DNA from 4 places in the Paenibacillus suaedae genome. Region 1 is predicted to be linked to each of the others. Evidence: riboswitches for the same ligand, from Rfam matches in the RefSeq annotation. Region 1 holds a riboswitch; each other region holds the start of a gene.
The links. Region 1 has a riboswitch for cyclic di-AMP ahead of RQP50_RS22660 (CAP domain-containing protein). Riboswitches for the same ligand answer to the same signal wherever they lie in the genome.
Positions count from the first base shown of each region.

Region 1 (4,215 bases):
ATGCGGTGATGTATTTGCATCCCCATCACAAATTCAAATTTATCAAGCGTTAAAGGCCTCTGCAAGCAAGAAGGGAACGCTGCTCATTATTAAGAACTACAGTGGCGACATTATGAACTTCAAAAATGCGTCGCATCTAGCCAAAGAAGACGGAATTCAGGTCGATTATGTCAAAGTGGACGACGATATAGCTGTAGAGGACAGTCTATACACGGTTGGCCGCAGAGGTGTTGCAGGGACAGTGCTCGTTCATAAAATTGCAGGTGCGGCCGCTGAAGAGGGCTTGGAGCTTGCAGAAGTGAAGGCGATTGCTCAGCACGCGATCGACAACACAAGAAGTATTGGATTCGCGCTTACCTCATGCACAGTTCCAGCAAAAGGAACACCAACGTTCCAGTTGAATGACGATGAGATCGAGTACGGCGTAGGAATTCATGGGGAGCCTGGCATTCGCCGAGAGAAGATCGCTTCTGCTAACGAACTGGCGAAGAAAATGGTTGCGGATTTGTTCCGTGACATGAAGATTACAGCAGGCTCTAAGCAGGAGTTAGCCGTGCTGATTAACGGATTTGGCGGTTCCCCGCTGCAAGAATTGTACTTGCTGGCGAACGCTGTAGTTCGGGAGATTCATGCGCAACAAATTACTCTTGTTAAAGTATTCGTAGGCAACTACATGACAAGTATCGATATGGCTGGTGCGTCGGTGTCGGTTATCCGCTTGGATGAACAGCTTAAGCATTACCTCGAAGCAAGCTGCAATACGCCAGCGCTGCAGGTGAGTGGTTCATTTGAACCAATCCATCCTGAGGAGATGTCCGAAGCAGGAACTGCGAGCCACGAGGTATCTTTTACAGTAGAGACGGACGAGGCCTTCTCGAAGGTCGAACATAATGTGTTCACGGTTAATAACCTGATCTATCTAACAGACAAGATGAGCGAAATCATTATTGAAAATGAAGTTCCATTCTGCGAGTTGGATTCACATGCAGGTGATGGCGACTTCGGTATGAGTGTGGCGAAGGGCTTCAAGCAATTGAAAAGAGAATGGCATGACATCATTGCACATCATTCAGATAACATGGGCAGCTTCCTCCATGCTTGCTCGTTAGTTATTATGGAGCATTGCGGCGGCGCTTCTGGCCCAATCTGGGGTTCAGCATTCCGTGCAGCCAGCAAGTTCGCGGGCGAACGCGTAGAATTGACCGTTTCTGAATTTGCACAAATGATGCAAGCAGTTGTTAAAGGCATTCAAGACACGGGCGAGCGCTCATTTGGAAGAGGAGCTGTAGTTGGGGATAAGACACTTGTCGATGCGTTGGCTCCATTTGCAGATGCGTGGGTACAGAGTGCGTCTGAGGGCGATGATGTGAAGACTGCTTCTGTGAAAGCGGCAGAGGCTGCTGTTCAAGGTGCAAAGTATACAGAGACAATTGTAGCTCGTATGGGAAGAGCGGGGGCGGTTGGCGAACGGAGTCTTGGCTATCCTGATGCTGGTGCCTATGCGCTTGGTGTGATTTTCACAGCGTTGTCCCAAGTGATCAAGTAAGAAGCGAGCGAATTAGGAATAGAACAATTTCCGACCAAATGGAATACTAGAAAAGTAGAACCGGAGTGCAGTCTAGCATACTCCGGTTCTTTTCGTTTGGAAGATATTATAATTAATTACAATATATTTGAAATGATCTCCTGTATTATCCGTGTTAGGATCGGAAACGTACCACAAAACAAGCCGAAGCTCGTCAGAGCGCGGGGGAACCGATTCATTGGGGTGAAGTCGTGTAGCGACAGGGGAGTCCACTTTAACCCGAACCCGACAGCTAACCTCGCAGGCTGCAAAGGGAGAGATGTACAGGATGAAGAAGACATTTAAGAAAGTTGTAATTACAAGTGCGATTGCATTGGCACCGGTTATGGCGGTGAACTCTGCTATGGCAGCACCCGTTAGCCCAGTGCAACAGCCGAATCCAATGATGAACTCGAATTGTTCAAACCTGGGTATGAATATGGACTTTGATAAAGTATTCCAAGATAACTCGGAATTGAAGCAAATCTTGTCCAAATGGATGGAAGCCATTCAAAAAGAAATTGGGAATAAGCCAATCGTTCCGCCTCCCGTTCAAAAGCCAGAGGTGGACAAGCCGGAAGTAAATAAACCAGAAGTTGAAAAGCCAGAAGCAAACAAACCTGAAGTTGAGAAACCTGAGGTAGAGAAGCCAGAAATCGAGAAACCTGAAGTTGAAAAGCCTGAGGTTAACAAACCAGAAGTAAACAAGCCAGAAGCTGAAAAACCAGCAACACCTGGTGACAATAAACCAACTGCGCCACAAGACAACAACAATGCGAACAGTGACTTCGCTAGCCAAGTTATCGATTTGGTGAACCAAGAACGTGCGAATGCTGGTTTGCAGCCATTGAAATCCGATGCACAATTGAACAAAGTTGCGATGATCAAGGCGAAAGATATGAATGATAACAACTACTTTGACCATCAATCTCCAACACTTGGCTCCCCATTCGATCTGATGAGAGCACAAGGTGTCAATTTCAATACTGCTGGCGAGAACATTGCCAAAGGCCAACGTAATCCGCAAGAAGTAATGAACGCGTGGATGAACAGCGATGGACACCGTAAGAACATCCTGAACTCCAGCTTCACTTCCATCGGTGTTGCATACTACAATGGTGTGTGGGTACAATCATTCACAGGCTAACGAGTTAAGTATGTAGATATCACATCAAGAACCTGCAGGTAAATGCAGGTTCTTTTTTTTGTATTTAATCAGGCGCTCTACAAGAGAATAACGAGGAAATTAACAGAAATGAAGTTGATCTTATATGTCTCTGTTGAAGACCGGATTCAGTTTCTTTTCAATGTTATACCAATTGTGCCATTCTGTTGTTGGAACGATGAATTCTCTCATTGCTGCACGCATCCATACAGATCGAGCAAAATTTTTAACATTTATGCGTCTACAGCGATAAATCACTTTGTCTTCATTGGGCAGCTCAACCTGCATAAGCCACGCGCAATAGGACGTGAACGACAACTTATTAAGCTCAAGCATTGACAAGACGGCTGTCGCCATGCGTTCATCTTCCTCTGTTCGCAAGATATGATTCGCATGAAGAAGCATGTGCTCAATGGCACTGAGAAGCTTCTTGCATTCCTCTGGGCCAATGTGTGGACTGCGTACACAAGCAGCCATGACATCTGCGATGTGAGCTGGAGCATGAGCCCATCCTTTAACTTCTACATAATCGCGATAATCGTTCTCCTGCATGCAATAATCAACAACTCGCTTCGCAATGTGTTCATATAAAGGCTTGCTTATATAAGGCTGTTGTTCATCACGCTTCAGAAGCAGTGCGAGTAAGAGGGCGGAGAATGTACGTTGGAAGACCGAATCGTTCTCAGCAGTCCCAATTCCTTTGAAAAGCATTTGGTCTGATAACGTCTGATGAAGAAGCTCTGTTAGTTGTCCAGCGGTCAGGATTTTTTGTGTAATAAGCCATTCATATAATATCCCGTATGCAAGATCATCCCTCAATTCAGGATCTGTAGAGCCAAGTAGGCTGACTACTTGTTGTACGGCTTCATATTGTTCGATTTCTGTTGGTAGCTCATATTGATGATCCATAATTGAGCGCAGCTGCTGCTTGTCCATGAAATGAATCCCCCCATTAAAGATGTTTAGGTATTTGTATTCGCTAATGAATAATCATAAAAAGAATGAGATGATCATTTTAACATGATAGGAAAGAAATGTATATGTAGACGAATGGTAGTAACGAACGAAATCATGGTTTCTAGCAATACGGTATAGTTAGCAAGTAAGGAGGGAATGAATAAGAAACCCCCTGAACATAATCGTTAAGGGGGTGGGCGATAACTTTATACCCAACCGAAGGCTCTAGCGAGCTGAGCCGTGGCGAAGGTGACAGCTATAGCGATTCCAAGCGGAATAACGGCAGATAATATTGTCCATTTTGCACTCTTCGTTTCTTTATAAATGTTGAATAATGTCGTTCCGCAAGGGTAGTGGAGCAAGGAGAACAGCATCATGTTCAATGCAGTCAACCACGTCCACCCATGCTGCAGGAAGATATCCTTGATGTTCTCCATTCCATCTGCATCAACCATTGCCCCAGAGGACAAGTAGCCCATTAGCAAGATAGGTAGGACAACCTCGTTCGCAGGCAAGCCGAGCAGGAATG
Region 1 is NZ_JAVYAA010000006.1:284,500-288,714, reverse strand. Features, by position in the region: gene dhaK (dihydroxyacetone kinase subunit DhaK) at 1-1,546, shown strand, start outside; cyclic di-AMP (ydaO/yuaA leader) riboswitch at 1,718-1,847, shown strand; gene RQP50_RS22660 (CAP domain-containing protein) at 1,854-2,711, shown strand; gene RQP50_RS22655 (DUF2785 domain-containing protein) at 2,832-3,665, opposite strand; gene RQP50_RS22650 (nucleoside recognition domain-containing protein) at 3,893-4,215, opposite strand, start outside.

Region 2 (4,215 bases), on a different contig from region 1:
AATACTGACCAGAATGCTCGTCTGAATATCGTCACCAATGGCTACGATCGCGCAATCGAAGTTACGTATGCCGAGTGAGCGCAGCACCTCTTCATCTGATGCGTCCGCTACAACTGCATGGGTTACGAAGCCCATAACATCCCCAATTACTTCCTCATCTTTATCAATGCCTAGCACCTGATGTCCGAGCTTGACCAGCTCCTTCGCGAGACTTGAACCGAAACGGCCCATCCCGATCACTGCAAACTGCTGCAACTCCATATCCCTGTATACTCCTTCGTCCGTTACAATCTAACTTGCTTATCCTATCGTTATTTTTCCTTCTGGGTGTCGGTATAATTCCCGCTCATTTTTCGGGCCTAATGCATAAGCCAACGTTAATGGACCTAGACGGCCTGCAAACATCGTCAGGCTCAGCAGCACTTTTCCGATATCTGATAAATCCGCCGTCAATCCCATTGATAACCCTACCGTTCCGAAGGCCGATGTTGTATCGAATAATATCATCAGGAAGCTATGATCTTCTGTTGTCGACAATATCATCGATACGATAATGACCAAGAACAATGACAGCAACGTCAGCGTAACTGCTTTGAAGATACGATCCTTGGCGAGTCGGTACCGGTAAATGACGATATCTTCTTTCCCGCGAATCATAGCAAATACAGCTCCAATGAGAATGGCGAACGTCGTCGTCTTAATACCACCACCAGTGGATCCTGGTGATGCCCCGATGAACATCAAAAGAACCATAAAAAATTGCGAGGCTTGGCGCATGGCTCCGATGTCAATCGTATTCGCTCCAGCGGTACGCGGGCTGACAGATTGGAACAGGGATGCCCAGAACTTCTCCCAACCATTCAAACTGCCTAACGTGCGTGTATTGGTAAATTCAAATATAAATATAACGACCGTTCCGATTACAATGAGCAATCCCGTCATCGTTAACACGATCTTCGTATGCAGAGACAACTTGCGAGTACGCTTATATTCCACCAAATCGGACAAGACGATAAATCCAATCCCGCCAAGGATAATAAGCAGCATCGATACCAGGTTAATAATAGGGTCTCCGACATAGCTGGTTAAGCTCGAAAACGGCCCACTGACAGAGCCGAATAAATCAAAGCCTGCGTTATTGAAAAAAGAAACAGCATGGAAGATACCGAAATAAATGGCCTTGCCTAGCGGAAGATCAAATGCCCATCGCACGGAGAACAGTACAGCTGCCGTCCCCTCGATACATACCGCAAACAAGATCACTTTACGGATAAGGCGCACGATGCCTTCCATGCTGCCCTGATTAAGCGCTTCTTGCAATATAAGCCTTTCCTTCAGCGATATCTTCTTCTTCAGTGCTAATGCAAACAGCGTTGCCATTGTCATGAATCCAAGCCCACCAATTTGAATAAGCAGCATGATGACCACCTGCCCAAATACGGTAAAATGAGTGCCCGTATCCACCACAATGAGCCCCGTCACACAAGTTGCTGACGTTGACGTGAACAATGCATCGAGGAATGGCAGCGGAATCCCATCCGCATTTGATATCGGAAGCATGAGTAGAAATGCGCCCAATAATACAATTGCTGCAAACCCTACAACCAGAATTCGCGGTGGTGTCAGATTGAATCGAATGGCCTTTTTTGTTCCCTCCACGGGAGTCACCTCTTTTTTTCCCCACGAAAAAAAGCACTGGAAATCCAATGCTATCGCTGGTATCCTGACGTACATGCCTACGAGGTTAGCTGTCGGATTCGGGCACGTTCAGGCTGCCCTAATCGCAAGTGGATTCTATGCATCCACAACTGCGATATTCACCCCATTTATCGGGTCCCCCGCTTTCGTTCATTCACGAAACTCGGCTTGTATGCAATTCATAACGAGATTATATACGTTTCCCCTGCAGCATACAAAGTCAAGGAATGAACAAATTAACCAGAATAAGACGAAAAACTTGAAGAAATAGCGCTTACAATCCCCCATTTTCTTCAATTGTATTCAAAACACTCATTTTCGCTAGGTGTTTCTTCATTTTCTCTGCTGGACTTTACAAAGTTGAAGTGGATAAAATGAACAAATAAGCAACCATACGCTAAATGTGTGATGGAATGGAGGTTCCAACATGTCCTATGTATCCAAGCCGCTTCTTCTTTCTTCTGTGGCCGGATTTCTATTATTCCTCATTGTTCAGGTATTCATTCCCTTTCAGCAGACAGAAGCCATGATGGAATCAGCAGCCAGCCAATCCCTCTTAACCAAAGAGAAAGCAGCGCAAAAGGCACTCACATTTGTACAGGACTTAAAACAGTTCCATATTTCAATTACACCTGAAGAAGATACTGCTCCAACCGTCATTTATCGCAGTCAATCAACGGTTTCCGGCTACATGAGCAAGGAGAAGCTGACCGCTTCATTTCAGAAATGGGAATCATCCAGTCCCTATGATACTTTTCAGGTATTATTGAATATGAATCGGGCTGGAAAATCCGGTGTCATGCGCATTGACGTTCACATGACAAGCGGTCGTATTATTGGATTCGAATGGGAGGAAAAGCCTCCTATCACCTCCTACATTAGCGGGGTTACGGGAAATCATGTGGATATGGCGTCAGCAGAAGATGCGGAGACTGCCTTGGATCCAGTGAACCGCAAGAAGCTTGCTGATACACTCTTGAAGCACATGGGATGGAATCCTACCCAATTAAAACTAATCGCATCATCGGCGGAGCTAGACACGGTAGAGTATAACGTGCCTGAAGCACGACTTGGTGAAGCCGCATTGAACGTGAAGGCCGTCTTCTCCCAAGATCGCATTGTCATGCTGAAGCCCTACTGGGTTATCCCGAACAGCTATCTAGCTGAAGAACTGCATCAAACGAAGACTGCATCGTCCATTTACAATATCGGCTATATGTGGATGACAATCCTACTAAGTGCATGTTCACTGATCGCTTGCATCGTCTACCGTCATGGCCTGAAGTTCGGATCGAAGACATTGTTCGCCCTTACTGCCGTCTCATGCGGAATTTCTCTGCTGCATCTATGGAACGTGCTTCCGGGTCTCTTCGCTCTGGAACTCCGTACCCCTGTGGACGGGGTGAATATGGGGCTGTCCTTTGCCATTCAAGGCGCAATTACAGTAATTCAAGGCGTTATCCTATACTTCTCTCTCCATGCGGGAAAGCGAGCATGGGAGCTGTCTGTGTACAGAGATGTACTGCCTACATGGAGTGATCGCGCATTTGGCGGCAAGCTCATACAAGCATTATGGATCGGAATCGCGTACACAGGCGTATTGCTCGGCATGCAAACGGTTATATTTTTCATTTTGGAATCAGGGTTTCATGCGTGGTCATCGACCGATGCCTCACAATCACCGCTCAACCTGCGAATTGCACCACTGTTCCCTCTTCTAGCTTGGGTTGCAGCTATTTCGGAGGAAGGGATATATCGTTTGTTCGGGGTTGGACTGCTGAACCGATTGTTCCGCAACCCATGGTTAGCCGGGATTATCCCTACCCTTGTATGGGCGTTCGGACATGTCACCTATCCAATCTATCCGTACTACTCTCGGCCGGTAGAGCTCCTGTTTATCGGCATGTTCTTCCTGTTCATTATGCTGAAGCATGGCTGGTGGACGGCCATGTTCGCTCACCTTATGCTCGACAACTTCTTAATGTCCCTGTCATTCATGCTTGATGGAACAATAGTCGGTCTCCTAATCGGTCTTGTGTACCTCCTTTCTCCAATTGGGATTGTATATGCGCTCGCGAAGATTCATCGCAACCAAGATCACGCTAGAGCGATCACGACATGGACATAAACATTAACACCATTGATTACAGTTGAATCCATTTGTTCGTACAGTAATAGAACGAGTACATGAGCATATCTCCATACCCTATCATTTTGAAAAGCCAAGGGCCGTTCATATCGAAGGACGCATGTACGTAATGCGCCTCATCGAAGGAACGGCCCCGTTTATTTCTCATTATTACTTATTTCTTCTCAATAAATTTTTTCGCTTCCTTTACTGCCGTATCTAGCGCTTTCTGTGCATCTTCACCCAGCATGACTGAATCAACTGCAGTAGACAGGTGACGGTTCATCTGGTTCCAGTTGCTGTTAAGCAAGAAGGCTGGCGTGTTGTCGGAACGCTCCAGCATGCGATAGAACGGTGCATACAGCTCGGATGTATCCAGCTTCATTTCT
Region 2 is NZ_JAVYAA010000008.1:143,059-147,273, reverse strand. Features, by position in the region: gene RQP50_RS25580 (potassium channel family protein) at 1-261, opposite strand, end outside; gene RQP50_RS25575 (TrkH family potassium uptake protein) at 301-1,659, opposite strand; cyclic di-AMP (ydaO/yuaA leader) riboswitch at 1,719-1,877, opposite strand; gene RQP50_RS25570 (CPBP family intramembrane glutamic endopeptidase) at 2,126-3,826, shown strand; gene RQP50_RS25565 (hypothetical protein) at 3,843-3,995, opposite strand; gene RQP50_RS25560 (ABC transporter substrate-binding protein) at 4,002-4,215, opposite strand, start outside.
Region 2: it holds a riboswitch for cyclic di-AMP, as region 1 does, so the genes downstream of both, RQP50_RS25575 (TrkH family potassium uptake protein) here and RQP50_RS22660 (CAP domain-containing protein) in region 1, are expected to answer to the same signal.

Region 3 (4,215 bases), on a different contig from region 1:
GGAACACCGCTGCTTGTACAATTATTCATTATTCATTATGGACTTGCAGAGTATGGCGTAGAATTCAGTGCACTAACATCTGGAGCGATTGCTCTATCCTTAAATAGTGGTGCGTATTTGGCTGAAATCTTTCGTGCCGGCATACAATCGATCGACCACGGTCAATTGGAAGCAGCTCGTTCTCTCGGAATGTCAAAACCAATGGGGATGCGCTTGATCGTACTTCCACAAGCGTTCCGCAATGTTATTCCGGCGATCGGCAACGAATTTATTACGATTATTAAGGAGACTTCAATTGTCAGCACCATCGGGATTGCAGACTTGATGTTTGAGACAAATATCGTTCGTGCCAAAATTTATTCAGCGATGGGACCACTGATTGGAGCAGCGTGTATCTATCTCATTCTAACCTTCACTTTATCGAAAGTGGTGGCACGTTTGGAAAGGAAGTTGAGCGAGCATGATTAAAATTCAAAATTTGCATAAATCGTATGATAAATTGGAGATTTTAAAAGGGGTAAATGTCTCTATTGATCGTGGTGAAGTGGTTGTAGTCATAGGCCCTAGCGGATCCGGAAAGAGTACTCTCCTTCGTTGCATTAATTTGCTGGAAACTCCGACACAAGGGGATATCCGCTTCGAGGATCAGTGCATCACTGACAAGTCGCACAACATTAACAAAACACGTGAAAAAATGGGGATGGTATTCCAATCGTTCAACCTATTTCCCCATATGACCGTGCTGCAAAATATTACCCTTGCTCCAATAAAGGTGAAACATGTGCCAGAGGCTGAAGCAAATAAACTAGCAATGGAGCTGCTTGGCAAGGTTGGATTGGCGGATAAGGCCAAGGCATTCCCTAGACAATTGTCCGGTGGACAGAAGCAGCGTATCGCGATTGCGCGAGCACTTGCTATGCAGCCGCATGTGATGCTGTTCGATGAGCCGACATCAGCGCTTGATCCAGAGATGGTCGGCGAAGTGCTTGAGGTCATGAAATCACTCGCCGGAGAAGGAATGACGATGGTAATCGTAACTCATGAGATGAACTTCGCACGTGAAGTGGGCGATCGTATTTTGTTTATGGATGGCGGCAATATTGTGGAGGAAGGTTCTCCAGACCAATTATTTAACCATCCTAAGCATGCTAGAACGCAGGATTTTCTAAGCAGAGTATTGTAAAGAGGTATTGTAAATATATAGGTGTTCGAATAGGCATCCTTAGGGGGTGCCTATTGTTGTTTGCTTTATTATGTAAGCGTTTTCGTTTACAAATCTGAAATATGTGCTATGATAGAAACAGAAAGATTACAAAAATGTCATCTCTGATTACAAATTTGTTATGAAATAAAAAAAGTTTGAAGCTTCAATCCATTGGGGGGCGCGGGTTCCAGAGACTTACCATCATATTCCTGCGCACAGGTTACAAAATTGTGATATGATGCAATCCGAGCCGAAACGACACACCCGTACGGGGGACTATTGACCGGTGTTCGATATTACGAGAACACCTTGGGGTGAATCGCTTATTCCGCAACTTGGAATGGCGTAGGGGAACTCCTTGACCCGAATCCGACAACTAACCCCGCAGGCTAATGCACAGGAGGAAAACAAAACATATGCGTAAAAGAATTACACTAACGATTACAGCAGCTTTACTTGGACTTGCGTCCATTCTTCAAATTTTGCCGGCACAGGCTGAGCCCTATACGGTAAAAGAAGGAGAAACGTTCTATTCAATTGCTAAGAATTACAACATGAGTGTTGAATCCGTATTGTCGGCAAACCCGACAATTAATCCGAAAAATCTGTATGGTGGACTCTCCATCGAACTTCCAAGCCCTGTTGTTCAAAAGTCGGTTTTGGAAGGGATGCCAGTCAATAATGCTTTGGGTGTAGCAAAAAATGACGAACAGGCAGTCAAAACGGCTTCGAATAATCAGAAAGCAGCAGTACAACAAGCTGCTCCTAAAAATGTAGTTCAATTGTCCTCTGGACGTACAGCGACATACAAGAAAACGATAAGCATGCGTGCAACAGCTTATACCGCTCATCCGAGTGAAAACGGAAAATGGGGCGCAGTAGATGCTTTGGGTAATGCATTGAAACTAGGTACAGTTGCGGTCGATCCAAAAGTGATTCCGCTTGGTACGAAATTGTATATTACGGGATATGATTTCAAACACTTGCCGACAGGCGGTATGGTTGCTGTAGCTACGGATACAGGCGGTGCAATCAAGGGGAAAAAGGTTGACATATTTGTACCGGTAAGCAAGAAGACAGGCAACACATTCGGCGTGCAAGACGTTAAAGTATACGTGTTGAAATAATATCTACTATTATATATAGATGTAGATGAATACTTACAATAGCAATTGAACAACAAGCCTCGCCATTATGGCGGGGCTTGTTTGTTTATTCCTTCTTTTCCTTCTGATCTTGGAGCAGATCAGGCAGGGTGACGAATTCATATTTCCGCTCCCTTAACTGCTGAATAATCGATGGGAGTGCTTTCACGGTTCCATGCAGATACCCATTATGTGTGCTTCCGCTGGCATGCTGCAATACGATGGAACCTGGGCGTACCCCACGCATCACATTTTGCAAAATACGTGAAGCGGTTAATCCACGCCAATCGTTTGTATCTACATCCCAATTGACGACCATGTATCCATTATCTCCTGCCCAGCGCAATTGCTCTTCGTTGATTTCTCCATATGGCGGACGGAAGTATCGAGGCTTATATCCGGTAGACTGCTCGATAATGCGTTCAGTATCCTTCACCTGGTGTTCAAAAGCTGGAAGCGTCAGCTTTGTCAGCAACGGATGATTGTACGAATGATTACCGATCACATGCCCCTCGCGCACCATCCGCTCGACGAGTCCTGGATAAGCCTTGGCACGAGAGCCAACGAGAAAGAAAGTGGCTCGGATATTGTGCTCCTTCAATATATCCAATACAAGCGGCGTAATGCGGTTATCCGGTGCGTCATCGAAGGTGAGCGCAACTTGTCGTTCTCCATGACGCTGCTTCGCATTCAATTTAAAGATATGTGGGTACTTCAACCGCAGTTCCGCAATCGTGAGATGCTGTTTCTTCATCTTATGCATGCTGGAGCGGGATGATTGTGAAGCTTGCGCCGCAGATTGCGACGGGGTTGATTTCTGACACTTGTGCTGGCGTTCATTCGAAGAGGAAGAACGCTGTTTCTGCTGGCCAGATTCTGACTCTGCCTGCTGCGACTCCAGTCTCTTCTGACTTTTCTGGTTATCACGCTCTTTATGCTCAGCTGATATGGTGAATTTAGGCATCTCAAGATGATCCGATGAAGCTGCATTCTCTTGCTTCTCCTTAGCATGTGGGGAATGCATGTTCACAGAGTCTGCCTTGAAGATACGTGGTACTGGATGAGTGCGATCTTGTCTCCACAGACTGTCTGCTGATGAATGGATCGATTCCGACTGATTTGGCTTGCTTGGTGGAAGATTGGGTATGGGAGGCGTTGCTTCCTGCGAACGATGGAAGCAGCCAGTAATACAGAGCAAACAAAGGGATAGTACAGATAAGCAGATTCGACAATGTTGCATAGCGCCATTCCCCCATTCCATAAACAGTTCAATGTTCTTGTTATGTCCTTGGGGTGGTAGAAATATGCCCTTCCACTTACCTAGTACGGTAGGGAAATAATCTCATCGACTATAATTGTTAGGATGTTCACTTGTAACTTCTTGCTAATATTCTGAAAATTTGCGAAACCATTGTCACAATTCATACGCTAATGTGACATGGGTCACAGTGGGATGTCAACCAGAACATGCATAGTAGAAGTGTAAAGGTGAGAAAAGCTTATGCATAGGCCATATAGGCAGCAATCCATAAGGTTGTGAATGTGGGCTTTTCTTACGAGCAGGAATCTGCACATCTCAATAAACGTGAGAAGGATGCAGACTGTCCTTACTCGTGAAAAAAGGAGCATACTTGTGTATACGATTCTTTCCAACGAACGCATCTCTGAAGGCATTTACCTCATGACGGTGGAGGGTCAATTTCAAGCAAGCATGGGTCAATTCTTTATGCTGCGAGCCTGGAATACGGCACCTATTCTGTCTCGTCCAATTAGCATCTGCAATTTGGAGAAGGATAGCATCCAGTTTCTGTACAAGATTGCAGGAGAGGGTACGCGTTTAATTGCACAGCTACGTGATGGAGACCG
Region 3 is NZ_JAVYAA010000003.1:190,024-194,238, forward strand. Features, by position in the region: gene RQP50_RS14255 (amino acid ABC transporter permease) at 1-468, shown strand, start outside; gene RQP50_RS14260 (amino acid ABC transporter ATP-binding protein) at 461-1,183, shown strand; cyclic di-AMP (ydaO/yuaA leader) riboswitch at 1,443-1,611, shown strand; gene RQP50_RS14265 (3D domain-containing protein) at 1,621-2,331, shown strand; gene RQP50_RS14270 (polysaccharide deacetylase family protein) at 2,417-3,589, opposite strand; gene RQP50_RS14275 (dihydroorotate dehydrogenase electron transfer subunit) at 3,983-4,215, shown strand, end outside.
Region 3: it holds a riboswitch for cyclic di-AMP, as region 1 does, so the genes downstream of both, RQP50_RS14265 (3D domain-containing protein) here and RQP50_RS22660 (CAP domain-containing protein) in region 1, are expected to answer to the same signal.

Region 4 (4,215 bases), on a different contig from region 1:
GTAATTCCGAATTTTACTCCAATTACGGCATTTACAGTGTACGCATTCAAGTACCCGACAATTACATCGTAGGCGCTACAGGCTTTCCAACGAAAACCCCTACGATAGCAGACAGAAAGAAATTTTATCAATTCTATGCGGATGATGTTCATGATTTCGCGTGGGCCGCATCTCCAAACTTTGTCTATTTTGAAGAGCCGTTCTCTTCTAGCCAAGTACCAGGGGTTCGTATCAAGTTATATTTAGACCCGAAGCATAAAGATTTGAAGGAGCGTTATTTCTACGCTGCGAAGACGGCTCTGTCCAAGTTCAGCGAATGGTACGGCAAATACCCGTACTCTACCTTGTCCATTATCGTGCCTCCTAAATTGGGCAACGGAGCTGGAGGAATGGAATACCCGACCTTGATTACAGCATTCGGTGCAGAAGATGAGAGTCCAGGTTACGATTTAGAACGTACCGTCGTTCATGAGATTGGACATCAATACTTTTATGGACTTCTCGCCTCAAACGAATTCGAGGAAGCATGGCTCGATGAAGGGTTCACTTCCTATGCAGAAGACAAGCTGATGGAGCAAGAATTCGGAGTACTTCCAAATAACGCAATACAAGCCAGCTACATCACAGATCCGGCTCCACTGAAGCTGAATGCATGGCGCTACAAAAATCAAAATCATTACGCAGAAAATGTGTACATGCGTGCCAAGCTGGTGCTGCTTGCAATCGAGAAGCAGGTCGGGGAAAAAATGATGAGCCGCATTATGAGAACTTATACGCAGAAGTACCGTTTTAAGTACCCAACTACATCAGACTTTCAGCGAGTCGTTGAGCAGGTAACTAACCGCAAGTGGAATGATTTCTTCCAACAATATGTGTACAACGGCATGATGGCAGACTTCGCCGTGGAGAACATTGATTCACGTACGATTGAATCGAATGGGTCTACCCAATATGAAGCGACTGTCCATATCCGCAAGCTCGGTGCCAATTATCCATCCATTCCGATCGTATTCGGGTTCTCGGATGGCACGACGACTCGCAAGGGATGGAATGGAGAGGGAGACCGCATTCAATATACCGTCACCCATAAAGCGCCGCTCAGCTGGGTCATGGTTGATCCTCTATATTCGATTGTCGTTGAGAACAAGCACATCAATAATTATATGCGTGCTCATGTCGATGAACCTGTCCGTACACGAGTTAATTTATCCGTCATCAAGGTAATCGAAGCTGTTACGAACATTTTGGGGTGGTGATAGTGTGAAGGCTTATGTGCGTTCAGGCTGGAATTGGTGCAAAGAGCACATCTATATATGGGTCATTCTATTCTTGTACCAACTGTTATGGGGGTTCTTCCTCTATCGCTTCGTCGATGGAGTGGTAACACCTATCCTGCGCCGTTACCCAGATCCAGCACCTACCGAGATGAGCAGGCAGCTCTTTCTGACCGAAAGCCAGTTCTATCTAATGAAGACGAATGACTATTTCCCTTACTTATGGGCTATCCTCGGATTCGTTGCCGTCCACATGCTGCTTACCCCCTTCATTCACGCGGGTGTATTCCATGCTATGTCACGGCCCAAGCAGCAGGGGCTTGCCTTCTTCCAAGGGATCAAGCTCGCTTGGAAGCCAATGCTTGTCCTCTATCTACTCGAGACACTGCTCATTATCGCACCAGCTATATGGTTCGTTCCTTATGCGGCGCATGCCCTGTCCACATCGGCTTCTCTATCTTCCTTACTCGTGGCAGTGGCACCGTTCGTAATCGCTTGGTTCATTGGCGGCTGGCTTGTTCATCAATTGTTCTTATTCCTTAACTTCGGCGCTGCCTCAGAAACACCATTAATTCGATCTGTGACAGCCGGAACTCGTCGCTTGCTTCCCATTCTAGGATTGTCACTTCTCTTTATTGGTATCACCATTGGCGTAGGCATATTGTCCACAACCGCGGCGGCCGTGTTCACCGGAATTACCGCACTCATTATTCAACAGGCATTGCCTGCCATTATGACTATACTTAAAATGTGGGGATTGTCTGCACGCCACGCTGTCTGGCAGGAAGCAGAGCAACAGATGAAATAATGAGGGTTCTGATTGAACGCAATTTAGTTACAGAGTTACAAAGTTACAAAGGGTTACGATGATATTGAAGCAGCGTAACCTAACAAAATGAATTAAAAAACTTGTCTATCAGCGAAAAAAACGCTGATATGACAAGTTTTTTTCGTGTCAAGGACAAAAAATATTTGTCAAAGGAATTTCCGTCTGTTACAATAAATCTAGATTTATTACAACTTTGTCATGAAAGCGGCACTAACTCTTGCAAAATTGTTACTATCGCACGCAGCAATACATAATCCTAAAACCAGAATGCCGAGTTTCCGGGCGGACCGGAAAGCGGGGGAACCAGTTTTTACGGGTGAATTGATCTTGTAACACAGGGATCATAGGGGTCCTTCAACCGAACCCTCCAGCTAACCTCGCAGGCACGGAAGGAGCTTTCCCTTTGAAGAAGAAGCTAGTTACAGCGGTGCTCGGACTGAGCGTTCTGTTTACTTCGTTCAGTGCAGGCAGCACATTCGCAGCATCCAAAATGGACAACACGATTGAAGGTTTGCTTGGCATTTCGTACAAGTATGGTGGTACAACAACGAAAGGCTTTGACTGCTCCGGATTTACGAAGTACGTGTTCAACAAGTTCGAAATTGATCTTCCTCGCACATCTTCGTCGCAATTTGACTCTGGTGAGAAAGTTAGCAAAGACGAGCTTCGTCCAGGAGACCTGGTCTTCTTTGACACAAGCGGCGGCAACGGTGTATCGCATGTCGGCATTTACGTAGGCAACAACAAATTCGCACACGCTTCGACAAGCAAAGGTACACGCATCGACAGCCTTAGCATGGACTACTATGAGCAGCGCTATGTTGGTGCTCGTCGCGTAATGAGCGAAAATGACTTTTCTTCTATCGCTACAGACAATCAATAGGTTGGAAGTTTCCTGCACTCTTATAATGATATGAACGACTACATAACCCGATGAGAAGCGCCCCGCGCCTTTTCGTCGGGTTGTTTCATGCTATCCCCTTTATCCCCGCTCAACTTCAGCTTCTTTATCCTATGCATCTCTGCATGTCAACGATTCATACTTTTATCTATCTTTACGAAATATTTCTTTTTCAGTTTCAACCATTTTCATCGCCATTAAACAACACAAGGACATGCGCTTGTGCGCATGTCCCGATATCTTGTCTGGATATTCACTATTTTCGCATAGACGCTTCTAATTTACTTGACTGACCCATTCGATTCTTGAAATTTCGCCTTAATCTCTTCTGGTGTGAGCCCATCCACCTCTGCTCGATGCTTTTCTTCCTCGTGCTGAAGCTGAGTCTGACGATCCTCGACATGCTTCCCATTATTGTGATGTTTCTCGTGGAACAGTCGTCCTTTTATGCCTAATTTCTCGCGTAATTCCTGGTGAATTTGCTTATTGCTTTTGCCTTCTGTCGAAATTCCGTGTTTCTTAGCGAGCAATTGAATCTTCTTCTCGCGCAGCTGCTTCATCTCTGCACGAATCTCCTTCATTTGTGCCTGTACTTGTTCTAATTGCTTATCCGTCTCCGTGCTCTGCTGATTCGGCTGTACTACAGCTTGAGATGAAGTGACCACTCGTACAGCAGCTTGCTCTCTGCTCTTATCTGTTGCAGCATCTAGCGCAGTTCTGCTTTGCGCTGCTGCAGGTGAAGCCATCAAGAGAAGCATTAGGCACGTCCACGCTGCTACGGTTGAATTGCGTTTCATAGGTTCCACCTCCTTATGTAAGGGATGGCTATAGTATGTTCGTAATTCCTGAAATGAAACTGAAAATAAGCTAAATATTCACTTAGAGAGAATGAAGCACTTATCCATTTATATTCTGGATGCTAATTGAGCCGACAATTCTCTATCAAGTATCTTCTGCATATATTCCAGCAGCAGTTCTTAATCCAGCCAGCCCTTCTCCCTGGCAGTTCGAATCGCCTCAATGCGCGTACCCGCTCCTACTTTGCTAATCGCATCCGACATATAGTTGCGCACCGTCCCATAGGATAAGAACAATTTGGCGCTAATATCCTGCATGGACAGTCCGTTCTCAGCAAGCAACAGCACTTCCTTCTCCCTCGGGGATAACGGACAAGGGTCTTCCCACGCAGCCAACGTTAATTCGGGACTCAT
Region 4 is NZ_JAVYAA010000011.1:49,039-53,253, reverse strand. Features, by position in the region: gene RQP50_RS28025 (M1 family metallopeptidase) at 1-1,256, shown strand, start outside; gene RQP50_RS28020 (hypothetical protein) at 1,261-2,082, shown strand; cyclic di-AMP (ydaO/yuaA leader) riboswitch at 2,362-2,503, shown strand; gene RQP50_RS28015 (C40 family peptidase) at 2,507-2,986, shown strand; gene RQP50_RS28010 (serine protease) at 3,286-3,801, opposite strand; gene RQP50_RS28005 (response regulator transcription factor) at 3,982-4,215, opposite strand, start outside.
Region 4: it holds a riboswitch for cyclic di-AMP, as region 1 does, so the genes downstream of both, RQP50_RS28015 (C40 family peptidase) here and RQP50_RS22660 (CAP domain-containing protein) in region 1, are expected to answer to the same signal.